Regions from separate parts of the Proteus columbae genome, predicted to be linked through region 2. Evidence: riboswitches for the same ligand, from Rfam matches in the RefSeq annotation. Region 2 holds a riboswitch; each other region holds the start of a gene.
What was found. A riboswitch is a leader RNA that binds a small molecule or an ion and turns the genes downstream of it on or off. The one in region 2 is predicted to bind thiamine pyrophosphate.

Region 1: another riboswitch for thiamine pyrophosphate. It lies ahead of thiB (thiamine ABC transporter substrate binding subunit); the one in region 2 lies ahead of thiD (bifunctional hydroxymethylpyrimidine kinase/phosphomethylpyrimidine kinase).
Region 3: another riboswitch for thiamine pyrophosphate. It lies ahead of thiC (phosphomethylpyrimidine synthase ThiC); the one in region 2 lies ahead of thiD (bifunctional hydroxymethylpyrimidine kinase/phosphomethylpyrimidine kinase).

What each region holds. Positions count from the first base shown of each region.
Region 1 covers NZ_CP043925.1:3,198,778-3,203,171, forward strand. Annotated here, with positions in the region: gene ptsP (phosphoenolpyruvate--protein phosphotransferase) at 1-1,469, opposite strand, end outside; gene rppH (RNA pyrophosphohydrolase) at 1,478-2,008, opposite strand; TPP riboswitch at 2,121-2,212, shown strand; gene thiB (thiamine ABC transporter substrate binding subunit) at 2,277-3,290, shown strand; gene thiP (thiamine/thiamine pyrophosphate ABC transporter permease ThiP) at 3,290-4,394, shown strand, end outside.
Region 2 covers NZ_CP043925.1:2,340,165-2,344,558, forward strand. Annotated here, with positions in the region: gene yegS (lipid kinase YegS) at 96-989, shown strand; gene fbaB (class I fructose-bisphosphate aldolase) at 1,039-2,088, shown strand; gene thiD (bifunctional hydroxymethylpyrimidine kinase/phosphomethylpyrimidine kinase) at 2,140-2,937, opposite strand; TPP riboswitch at 2,989-3,077, opposite strand; gene F1325_RS11175 (hypothetical protein) at 3,394-4,038, shown strand.
Region 3 covers NZ_CP043925.1:3,716,915-3,721,308, forward strand. Annotated here, with positions in the region: gene hemE (uroporphyrinogen decarboxylase) at 1-1,016, opposite strand, end outside; gene nudC (NAD(+) diphosphatase) at 1,105-1,890, opposite strand; TPP riboswitch at 2,141-2,263, shown strand; gene thiC (phosphomethylpyrimidine synthase ThiC) at 2,405-4,357, shown strand; gene thiE (thiamine phosphate synthase) at 4,341-4,394, shown strand, end outside.

The DNA.
Region 1 (4,394 bases), 860 kb from region 2:
AAAAAAGAGAGAATTTCACGATAACGGTTTTTTTGTTCATCTTCAGAGGGAAAACCGCTTTGCAACATAAAAGGTATTTCGGTGCGATATAAACCCACACCATCTATTCCCACACTAATGCGTTGCTCATATTTTATATTTAATCCCGCATTCAATTGAACACTAACTGCTTCACCGTTTTTTAAAACCGCTTGCTGTTCAAGTTGATCTTCTGCAATTTGGCTTAATACACTCTCTTCATCAATAATTTGTTTATATTCTTGAGTAATAAAAGGCTCTGGCTCAATAAATATTTCTCCACGATAACCATCAAGAATAAGCATGCGATTATGTAACAGCTCAGGTTGAATATCTGCTCCCATAATCGCGGGTATTCCCATCGCTCTAACAAGAATGGCAGAATGTGAGTGAGTTGCGCCATCTCGAACAATGACACCAGCAAGTTGTTGCTCTGGTAACTCCGCCAATAAACTGGCACTTAATTCATCAGCGACCAAAATAAAACGCTCTGGCCAAATATTGGTTGAGCTTAGATCATCATCTAAATGGAATAATAAACGCTGTCCTAATGCTTTAAGATCAGACGCTCTTTCTCGCATATAACCGTCTTTCAGGCTGGAAAATTGCGCTGATACTTTCTCAACCACCACTTTAACTGCCCATTCTGCGACATAACCTTGTGTGATTATCGCGGTCATTTTATGTTTAAGCTGTGGATCATTAAGTAAATGCGAGTAGAGATCAAAAATGGCCGCACTCTCTTTTTGTGCATTCGCCATAAAACGCTTACTAAAACGGCGACATTCTGCTGTTGCATCTTCTAAAGCAACAGTGAGTCGATTGAGCTCTGCTTTTATATCAAGTGCACTGGCTTTAAATACATTTTCAAGGATTGGCTGAGCGACTTCTTGCCAGCCATATGCCATCACCACACCCGTCGAAACCGAAAGTGCTTTAATACGGCTTTGGCGATATTGTCCAAAAAGCCCTTTAGTTTGTACTTGCGATAACGTTGCACCTAATTGTGTCGCCAGTGTCACCATAAAAGATTCTTCGCTTTCATTAAATAAGCGACGCTCTTTTTGCTGAACGACTAATACACCAAGGAGTTGGCGACGATAGACAATAGGTACACCGAGGAAAGCACGGAGATCATCTTCTTTAACTTGAGGAAGGTATTTAAAGCTAGGATGCTCGCGAATATCAGCGAGGTTGATGAGCTCTGAAAGACGCCCCACTTCACCAACAACGCCTTCATCAAACGAGAGGCTAACGGCTCTCCCTCTAGGTTTTTTTAACCCTTTGGTCGCCATAAGATAAAAACAACTACGTTGTTTATCGGCAAGATAAATAGAACACACATCCGTGTGCATTGCCTGACACGTTTCCTTGACTAAGAGTTCAAGCGCTTCTGGAAGCCCCGCTGCCATAGCCACTTTTTCTACAATTTCTCGCAAACGTGTCAGCATAGTGTTATCTAATACCTTTTACGCCGATATCCATACGATGGACGAGGTAAAGACACTTGTTCTTGCAACGGCATGACTACGGGTGCGAACTCTTTCATTACACGTCGATAAACATCGCGTTTAAAAGAGACGACTTGTCTAACAGGATACCAGTAACTCACCCAACGCCAGCCATCAAATTCTGGCGTTTTGCTTTGTTGAACATTAATGTCTTTATCATTACTTGTTAACTGCAAGAGGAACCAACGCTGTTTTTGTCCAATACAAACAGGTTTTGTGTCCCAACGCACCAAACGCTTCGGTAACTTGTAACGTAACCAGTTACGTGTGGAGGCAAGAATTTTAACATCCTTGCGACTTAACCCAACTTCTTCGAACAACTCTCGGTACATTGCCTGCTCTGGCGATTCTCCAGGATTAATTCCCCCTTGAGGAAATTGCCATGAATGTTGCCCATAGCGACGAGCCCAAAGCACTTGCCCTTGCCGATTACAAATTACAATCCCTACATTCGGGCGGTAGCCATCATCATCGATCACTAGACTACCTCAATAACCAAATTTGAAAGATAACTCATTGTTTCATACTACCCACAAACGGTAAACCTCTATCAACAGACTTTGCACGACGCGCGTATTTATCTACAATGGGAAAGTCTCAACGGGGTGCCTTTTTAGGCTGAGAAAAACTCGTGGAACCTGATCCAGCTAATACTGGCGTAGGGATTTGAGTCAGGATGTTGCAATATTCATTGGTTTGCCATCCTCACTCCTCAGATCCTACCTGACTTTTACTGAGGAACTAAACGTGTTAACTAAATCGCTTCGCTTTACTTTCCTTCTGGGCGCACTGGGCATTGTAAGTACTTTTTCAACTCAAGCCTTAGCACAAAAACCCACGCTCACTGTTTACACTTATGATTCATTTACCGCAGATTGGGGGCCAGGGCCTGCAATAAAAAAAGCGTTTGAACAACAATGTGATTGCGAATTAAAACTTGTTGCCCTTTCTGATGGTGTTTCTCTGCTTAATCGCTTACGTATGGAAGGTGATAAGAGTAAGGCTGATATTATTTTGGGTTTGGATAACAATCTGATCCACGCAGCAAAAGAAACGGGACTTTTCGCACCAAGTCATATCGATACATCAAAACTCACCCTACCTGAAAAATGGGCTGATGATACCTTTGTGCCTTATGACTACGGTTATTTTGCTTTTATCTATGATAAAAACCGCATTGCTAATCCCCCAAAAAGTATGGCTGAACTGCTAAATAGCAAAGAAAAGTGGAAGATTTTGTATCAAGATCCTCGCACCAGCACACCGGGTTTGGGTTTAATGCTATGGATGCAGTCACTTTACCCTGAAAATACGGCCTCTGAATGGAAAAAATTGTCAGAGAAAACGCTGACAGTGACTAAAGGTTGGAGTGAGTCTTATGGCTTATTCTTAAAAGGTGAAGGTGATTTTGTGCTTAGTTACACATCATCTCCAGGTTATCACATTTTAGCGGATAAAAAAGATAACTATGCAGCGGCAATTTTCGATGAAGGGCATTACTTACAAGTCGAAGTCGCGGCAAAATTGAAATCGAGCAAACAACCTGAATTAGCTCAACAATTTATGCAATTTATGCTCACCCCTGCTTTCCAAGAAACTATTCCTACAACCAATTGGATGTATCCTGTTATTGATATGCCATTACCTGACGTCTATTCCGTGATGCCTAAACCCGAAAAATCATTACAATTCGATGCAGATGTTGTCGCAAAAGAGCGCCAAACATGGACTCGTAATTGGCAATCTGCGGTTAGTCGCTAATGGGAAGATGGCTTATCCCGGGGCTATGTGCCTCGGGTTTACTGCTTATTGTGGCGTTATTGTCATTTGGCGCATTGTGGTTTAACGCACCAAGTGGTGAGCTGACCTCAATTTTTGCTGATGAATATTTATGGCATGTTGTCCGCTTTACTTTTTGGCAAGCCTTTTTATCTGCGCTGTTTTCGATATTACCTGCTATTTGGCTCGCCAAAGCACTCTATCGACGCCAATTTAAAGGACGAACACTGTTTTTACGCCTATGTGCCATGAGTCTTGTGTTACCTGTTCTAGTTGCACTTTTTGGTATTTTAACGGTTTATGGCAGAGTGGGATGGATTGCTCAAATTTGTGAATGGCTAGGGATCGACTACCAATTTACCCCTTATGGTTTGCAAGGCATTCTATTAGCTCATATTTTTTTCAATATGCCATTAGCAACCCGAATGCTATTACAAGCACTCGAAAGTATTTCGTCAGAACAACGCCAATTAGCCTCACAGCTTGGCATGAATGGCTGGCAACGTTTTCGTTTTCTTGAATTTCCCTATTTGTGGCGTCAAATTCTGCCCACGGCATCACTCATTTTTATGCTCTGCTTTGCAAGCTTTGCCACTGTATTGGCATTAGGCGGAGGTCCTGCGGCAACGACTGTTGAACTCGCGATTTATCAAGCGTTAAGCTATGACTACGATTTACACCGCGCTGCACTGTTAGCGTTGATCCAGCTTTTTTGTTGTTTAGGTTTAGTACTTATTAGCCAAAAGCTAAAAGGCACCCTTTTTGTGGGAAGCAGTCAAAAGCTACATTGGCGTGATCCCTATGATCCTATCTTTAGCAAAATAACCGATGGTTTAGTGATCACTCTTGCGATCCTCTTTTTAGTACCGCCAATTCTAGCGGTAATAACGGACGGTCTTAACAGTCAATTTATACATGTCATACAACAACCTGTACTTTGGCAGGCGTTTACTACCTCACTGATTATTGCGGTTGGTGCGGGTATTGTTTGTGTTGTATTAACGATGATGTTGCTATGGAGTAGCCGAGAACTTCGCTTACGGCACTTTAAAAAAGCAGGACAAGCCATGGAAATGAGTGGTTTGA
Region 2 (4,394 bases):
CACACTCCTTTTTTCGTTATCATTTGTAAAAAACATAGTAATTTTCTCGATATCAATTACCTTTAAAAGAGTGATTCAATTAAAGGAACTCATCAATGAGTAAAATTAGTTTGCTAATCATTAATGGAAAAAGCGCGAATAATAGCGCATTAAGAAAAGCCGTTTACCAATTACGTGATGAAGGTTTTGATCTCCAAGTGAGAGTGACTTGGGAATCGAGTGATGTGCGACGTTTTGTACAAGAAGCTATTGATATAAATGCTGAAAACGTTATTGCAGCTGGTGGTGACGGTACAATTAATCGTGTTGCATCTGAATTAATTCATCTTTCAGCTTCATCTCCTCCCACTCTAGGTATTATTCCATTAGGCACAGCAAATGATTTTGCGACCAGCGCACAAATCCCTCGTGATATGGAAAATGCACTTAATTTAGCCGTTAAAGGTCGCGCTGTACCAATTGATGTTATCGCTGTGAATAAGACTCACTATTTTATCAATATGGCATCTGGCGGCTTTGGAACAAAAATCACAACAGAAACCCCTGAAGCCTTAAAATCAGCATTAGGTGGGGCCGCCTATTTTATTAATGGCCTTTTAAGTATTGACTCTTTAAAAGCGGATCATTGCACAATTGAAGCTGAAAATTTTCACTGGGAAGGTGAATCACTGATTTTAGGTATTGGTAATGGGCGTCAAGCAGGAGGAGGACAACAACTCTGCCCCGAAGCATTAATTAACGACAATAAACTCAATATCACCATTGTTGAAGCACACGAATTACTCCCTTCTCTTTTAAATAGTCTGTTTGATCGTAAAAAAAACGACAAGATTATCGAGCGCGACAGTCGCTGGGTAAACATTAGTGCTTCTCATGAAATGGTATTTAATTTAGATGGAGAACCACTTTTAGGGAATAAATTTGAATTTATTGTGTTACCTGAAGCGATCCACTGCCGGTTACCGCCTCAATGTGACTTGTTATCTTAGTGTAGATAAATGACAATCACTCTCATCTCATCATGAACTGGAGTATGTAATGACTGATATAGTAAGTTTGTTAGGTGCTGATGCAAAATCATTATTAGAACATCGTTGCCAAACCATCCCAAGCGAAAATCTCTACCTGCCAGGTTCTGACTTTGTTGATCGTGTTATGATTGATAACAATCGCCCTAATAGCGTGTTACGTTCAATGCAAACCCTGTTTAATCACGGACGTTTAGCGGGAACGGGCTATCTGTCTATTCTACCTGTTGACCAAGGTGTTGAGCACTCTGCCGCGGCCTCTTTTGCCGCAAACTCACTCTATTTTGATCCCAAAAATATTGTTGAGTTGGCTATTGAAGCGGGTTGTAACTGTGTTGCCTCTACTTATGGTGTTCTTGCTTCTGTTTCTCGTCGTTATGCACACAAAATTCCTTTCCTTGTGAAGTTAAACCACAATGAAACCTTAAGCTACCCAGCGCAATATGACCAAACACTGTATGCCAGTGTAGAACAAGCATTTGAAATGGGTGCTGTTGCAGTGGGTGCGACCATTTACTTTGGTTCACAAGAAAGCCGTCGCCAAATTGAAGAGATTTCAATGGCCTTTGAACGTGCTCATGAATTAGGTATGGTCACCGTATTGTGGGCCTATTTACGTAACCCTGCATTTAAAAAAGACGGTGTTGATTACCATGCAAGTGCAGACTTAACAGGCCAAGCGAACCATTTAGCCGCTACAATTGGTGCTGATATCGTTAAACAAAAAATGGCTGAAAATAACGGTGGCTTTAAAGCGATTGGTTTTGGTCATACTGATGAGCGTGTTTACACCAAACTCACCACTGAAAACCCAATTGATTTAGTTCGTTATCAATTAGCAAACTGCTATATGGGTCGTGCAGGGTTAATTAACTCTGGTGGCGCTTCAGGTAATAATGACCTTGAAGATGCTGTACGCACTGCGGTTATCAATAAACGTGCGGGTGGTATGGGTTTAATTTTAGGTCGTAAAGCCTTCAAAAAATCAATGAAAGATGGCGTTGCGCTAATTAATGCAGTACAAGATGTTTATCTAAATAAATCTGTCACTATTGCTTAAAAAAACAATTCTGCGACACGCTAAAGCCCCTTTTGTAGGGGCTTTTTTACATCACCACCAGCGATGAAAATGGTGTACAGGACCAAAACCTTGTCCAACCTCTAAACTGTCGGCATGTTCTAATGCTTGTTGTAAATAGGCTTTTGCTTGTTCAACACAAATTTGCCAGTTAGAAACTTGAGGACGAATAGCGGCCAAAGCGGCTGAAAGTGTGCATCCTGTCCCATGCGTATTTTTTGTATTAACGCGTTTTGAGGTAAATCGCCACTCACCTTCTTGAGTAAACAACCAATCAGGGCTTTCATTTTCGGTTAAATGCCCGCCTTTCATCAACACGGCTTTGCATCCTTGTTTTAGCAATGCATAGCCTTGTTGCTTCATCATTATTTCATCTTGAGCAACTTCACAACCTAGCAGCGCTGCCGCTTCAGGTAAATTAGGCGTGATCAAATCAACCAGAGGCAAAAGCTGAGTAACCATTTTATTAACCGCATCAGGCTGTAATAGAGGATCACCACTTTTTGCAATCATCACGGTATCAAGTACAACAAAAGGGATCGCATATTGCTGAAGCTTGTCGCAAACCACATCAATAATTGAGGCATTAGAGAGCATGCCAATTTTGGCACTATCAATTCGAACATCAGACAAGACAGCATCTAATTGAGCTGCAACAAAATCAGGGGATAAATCATAGACACTACGGACACCACAGGTATTTTGGGCAACCAGTGCCGTCATTACGGTTGTGCCATATACACCCAGTGCGGAAAATGTTTTCAGATCGGCCTGAATACCTGCACCACCACTAGGATCGGTGCCTGCGATAGACAATGCATTGAATCTCACTGATTAACTCCTCCTTTCACCAGTTACAGAAAAGTCGGGCTCTGTTAATCAGCAGAGTTACCTTGACTTCCCTACGCTGGCATTATCCAGATCAGGTTATACGGGTTCATCTCAGCCATAAGGCGCCCCGAGCCAAAGCCTGTAAATTCAGGCGATAAGGAGTATCGCATGCTCAAGATAAAGAAGCTAGTTTGATAGCTCATCTCGAGCTATAGATTCTCTATTGTTGAGATTTGTGATTCAGTAAGATAAATCAGCTAAGGTTGTATATAATAAATACTAAGCCGATGGCTTCTATTGCATGACACATCAATTTAAGGAATATATTTCAGATATATTTAAATAATAAGAATAAAATAAATTATTTTGTTCATTTTAACGACAATCGATATATTATCTGCTAGATGAGGTATTTATAATGCATTTCTGGACAATCACACAATGCGGAGGGGCTAAATGAAAAATGAACCATCGCAACAGAATAATGGACAATCAATGCTTTATCTTATTCCTGATGCAGATTTTAATGTAAAGTTGAAAATTCACTCTAGAAATATTGATCATACAAAAGAATTCCTTGAAAAAGGTGTGGAAGACTTTGTATTACCAGAATATAGCATCCCTAATGGGTATCGTTTTGTTAAATCTTTAAAACGCAATCAATATCGTTTAATTTCAACTACCAATGCACCTGAAACAGTTTATCTTGTAGAACTTATTTTTCGCAAAGACATTATATTTAGTAAAACAACATGTACCCAAGTTAAAGTATGGCGAACTGTTTCTGAAGAACATGATATTGCGACAAGATATCTCCCTAGACACTTCTTTAGTTATTTACTTAAAACATACAACATTGTTGTTTCTGATGAAGAGCAAACCGGTGCAGGTAAGCGTTTTTGGGAAACAATGATTGATTGGGCTTTTACTGCTCACCTTAATGTTTATATTTCAGATGGAACAGAAGAAAACCGCCCTCTAACAGTAGTGAAAGATACTGATGATCTTTATGAAAACTGGGACGCTTTCTGCTGGGGTAAGGATCGTGATACTCATACTCACCGGCTCCTTGTTATTAGCCAAGAAAAATTATCTCAATAAATGCTTTCTTCACGTTGAGAGTGTGTAAGCAACAATTCTTTAATTTGCACTCTCTCAACATAGGATTATCTGTATAAAAAACAAACTGCACTCCTGTTGTTAACGCTTAAAACTAAACGTTTTATAAACCAACCTCTGTTTTTTTCTTTTTTTTATTTAACTCTTCTTATTCGTTACTCTATTATCCGCTGGAAATTAATCTCTTTTTATAACCTAATGTTATTGATATTAAATTTATCTCAATATTTTCATTAAGTCATAAAAATAGCTATTTTATGGAATTTTGCTGTTGAAAATGATCAACCTAAAATTATTTCTCTTTAACCTTATTTATCAGCTATTTATTAGCAATCTAA
Region 3 (4,394 bases), 1.4 Mb from region 2:
CCAGCATGTTCAGGTGGAACATCTTGATGAATACCGTGCCCAAGATTAAAGACATGACCGTTGCCTTTACCAAACCCAGCAAGAATAGTTTCGACTTCTTGTTCTATTCTGGCAGGTGGTGCATACAGCATAGAAGGATCCATATTACCTTGTAGCGCAACTTTATCCCCAACTCGACGGCGTGCATCTTCAATATCAATCGTCCAATCAAGTCCTAATGCATCGCAACCTGTCGCAGCCATAGCTTCTAGCCAGCGACCACCACCTTTGGTAAATAAAGTGACTGGTACTTTTCTTCCATCATATTCACGGATAAGACCATCAACAATCTTATGCATATAGTGTAATGAGAAGAGTTGGTAATCACGCCCTGTTAGCACACCACCCCATGTATCAAAGATCATGATAGATTGTGCGCCCGCTTTAATTTGAGCATTCAGATACAGAATAACGCTATCTGCCAGTTTATCCAGTAATAGATGTAGAGCTTGAGGCTCTGAATACATCATTTTTTTAATTTTTGTGAAGGCCTTACTACTTCCACCCTCAACCATATAGGTTGCCAGTGTCCAAGGGCTTCCTGAAAAACCAATTAATGGCACACTACCTTGCAATGCATGACGAATGGCACGTACTGCATTCATCACATATCCTAGTTCATCTTCAGGATCAGGAATAGGCAGTTTTTGAATATCAGCAAGGCTGTTGATAGGTGATTTAAAACGAGGGCCTTCACCTGTTTCAAAGTAAAGACCTAGCCCCATTGCATCTGGAATAGTTAAAATATCAGAAAATAAAATAGCGGCATCTAAAGGGAAGCGTCTTAAAGGCTGTAATGTCACTTCACATGCTAATTCTGTATTTTTGCACAATGAGATGAAATCTCCCGCCTGTGCCCGTGTTTCCTTGTATTCAGGAAGATATCTGCCTGCCTGACGCATCATCCAAACTGGGGTGACATCAACAGGTTGGCGCAACAGCGCACGTAAATAGCGGTCGTTTTTCAACTCACTCATGACTAACTCCATTAACAGTAATAGGGCCGCAAAATAGCATGCATTGTAACATGCTGGAGAAATAACTGTTGGCAGACAGCGCCTTTATTTAGCTCTTTTCTTTATCTTGTCTGATATTCGCTATCGTATCTTCTATCAAGCGTCGAGCAATTGTATCTGGTGGTGGGATCTGGGGTAATTGATCGTAACGATACCAACCCGCACTCATTAATTCAGAAGGATCATGTTGTAGTTCGCCACCATCATAATCGGCCAAAAATCCCATCATTAAAGAATGAGGAAACGGCCAAGGCTGAGATGATACATAGCGAATATTGCGAATACGAATATTGCTCTCTTCAAACACTTCACGAGCCACTGCTTCTTCTAATGTTTCACCAACCTCAACAAAACCAGCGAGTACAGTGTAAAGAGGTGAATGTTTATGCCTAACATGATGTGCTAATAAGATCTTATCTTCATGTCGAATACCCACAATAATGCAAGGGGCAATTTGCGGATAATAACGTTCATGGCAGTTATCGCATAAACACGCCCATTCACTCTCACTATGACGCATTTTAGAACCACAATAACCACAAAAACGGTGAGAACGATAAAACTCAGCCAGTTGAACACCACGACCGACTAATTTAAATAAGTTTTCATCTTGTGAGGCGATAAGTCTTGGTGAGCACATGTCGTTATCCATTTTTCCATGAATAAGCCAAACTGTTTCACCTTGCCATTCACCCACAATTTTGGCGTGCTGACCAATGAGATCCCAATCTTTAGCTAAGCCAAACGGAAGTTCACCTTTAGGTAACCACACTCGCCCACCAAGACTGACTGTCCACCAGCCCTTTTCTGAGCCTGTTAATGTATATAAATGCATAACGACCATTCTATCCAAAATAATGATATAGAATAGAGGATACTCTCTTTAGCAAGAACCTCTCAATGTATTATCTCTGTCTTCTATGATTCATTAACATCCACTCACTAAAAACATAAATTATATTAATGTTATTGAGTGTAACCATTATTCAAATTTCACAAATGAAAGGTTGGGAACAACAATATTGGGATTTAAATAAATAACCCATATCGGACTTGTAGTTTTTAAAATCTTTCATATACTGGACTTCTTCTTGTCGGAGTGCCTAGTGTTTATAAGGCTATTATAAACACAGGCTGAGACCGTTAATTCGGGATCCGCGGAACCTGATCGGGTTAATACCCGCGAAGGGAACAAGAGTGATTCGACCTTTTGATAGCTTCATTGCGTATATTTTTCACACATCTATATACACCTATCTGTCGATACTCCCTGCGACCTCCAGACAAGCATTTTTCTCAATATTCACCCGACAGGCTAATAGCCTGCATGATATTTATTAGGAAATGCTATGTCCCAAAATCAAACTATATCCGTTAAAGATATTTCACCAACGATCAACAAACAGCGTCCACGAAAAGAGCAACGTGATGCTGCTCAAGAGTTTATCAGCACCATTCAAGGCGTAAGCTTCCCCAATTCAAAACGCATTTATCTCGAAGGCTCACGCACTGACATTCAAGTACCCATGCGTGAGATCCAGCTTGATAAAACGCTAGTAGGAGGATCAAAAGATTCCCCTGTTTTTGAAGATAATGAACCTGTACCGGTATATGACACATCAGGCCCTTATGGTGATCCTGATTCTCAACTTGACGTTAACCTTGGCTTAAAAAAAATACGCCAACCTTGGATTGATGAGCGCAATGATACCGAAACGCTTTCACTTTTAAGTTCTGATTTCACCCAACAGCGCCTTTCTGATGCTGGATTAGAGCATCTGCGTTTTCCCTTAAAACCAAGCCCTAAAAAAGCGCTAAATGGCAAAAGTGTGACCCAATTGCATTATGCTCGCCAAGGCATTATTACGCCTGAAATGGAGTTTATTGCTATTCGTGAAAATATGGGGCGAGAGAGAATTCGTAGCGAAGTTTTACGCCAACAGCACGCAGGGTTTAGCTTTGGTGCTCATCTCCCTGACAATATTACCCCTGAGTTTGTACGCCAAGAAGTTGCAGCTGGTCGAGCAATCATTCCAGCCAATATCAATCACCCAGAATCAGAGCCAATGATTATTGGTCGTAATTTCTTAGTGAAAGTGAATGCCAATATCGGGAACTCTTCGGTCACCTCCTCAATTGAAGAAGAAGTTGAAAAGCTAATTTGGTCTACACGCTGGGGAGCGGATACCGTAATGGATCTCTCAACAGGCCGTTATATTCATGAAACGCGTGAGTGGATCATTCGCAATAGCCCTGTTCCTATTGGTACAGTTCCAATTTATCAAGCTCTCGAGAAAGTTAACGGTATTGCTGAAGATCTCACTTGGGAAATGTTCCGAGATACCTTGCTTGAACAAGCAGAACAAGGGGTTGATTATTTTACTATTCATGCTGGTGTATTGTTACGTTATGTGCCAATGACAGCAAAACGACTAACGGGCATAGTGTCTCGTGGCGGTTCGATAATGGCAAAATGGTGTTTATCACATCATAAAGAGAATTTCCTCTACGAACATTTCCGTGAAATCTGTGAAATTTGTACCGCTTATGACGTCTCCCTCTCACTGGGCGATGGATTAAGACCAGGTTCGATTCAAGATGCCAATGACGAAGCACAATTTTCTGAATTACATACTCTAGGTGAGCTGACAAAAATTGCATGGGAGTATGACGTTCAAGTCATGATAGAAGGCCCTGGCCACGTTCCAATGCAGATGATCCGCCGCAATATGACAGAGGAATTGGAACATTGTCATGAAGCACCATTTTATACATTAGGCCCTCTCACTACAGATATTGCGCCGGGTTACGATCACTTCACATCAGGTATTGGTGCAGCAATGATTGGCTGGTTTGGTTGCGCAATGCTCTGTTATGTTACACCAAAAGAACACCTTGGTTTACCTAATAAAGAAGATGTGAAACAAGGTCTTATCACTTATAAAATCGCCGCTCATGCAGCCGATTTAGCAAAAGGACACCCCGGCGCTCAAATTCGTGATAATGCAATGTCGAAAGCGCGCTTTGAGTTTAGATGGGAAGACCAATTTAACTTGGCTCTTGATCCTGAAACTGCACGTCAATATCACGATGAAACGCTACCTCAGGCTTCAGGAAAAGTCGCTCATTTCTGTTCAATGTGTGGTCCTAAATTCTGCTCAATGAAGATAACACAAGAAGTACGCGATTATGCGGCAGGTATGGAGAAAATGTCTCAAGCCTTTAAAGAGCATGGAAGTGAGTTATACCACAGTGCAGAAATCGCCAGTGTTGAGGTGCCTGAAAATGAACAGATCCTCTAATACACCTTTTGCATTAACAGAAAAAAAGCTTGGGCTT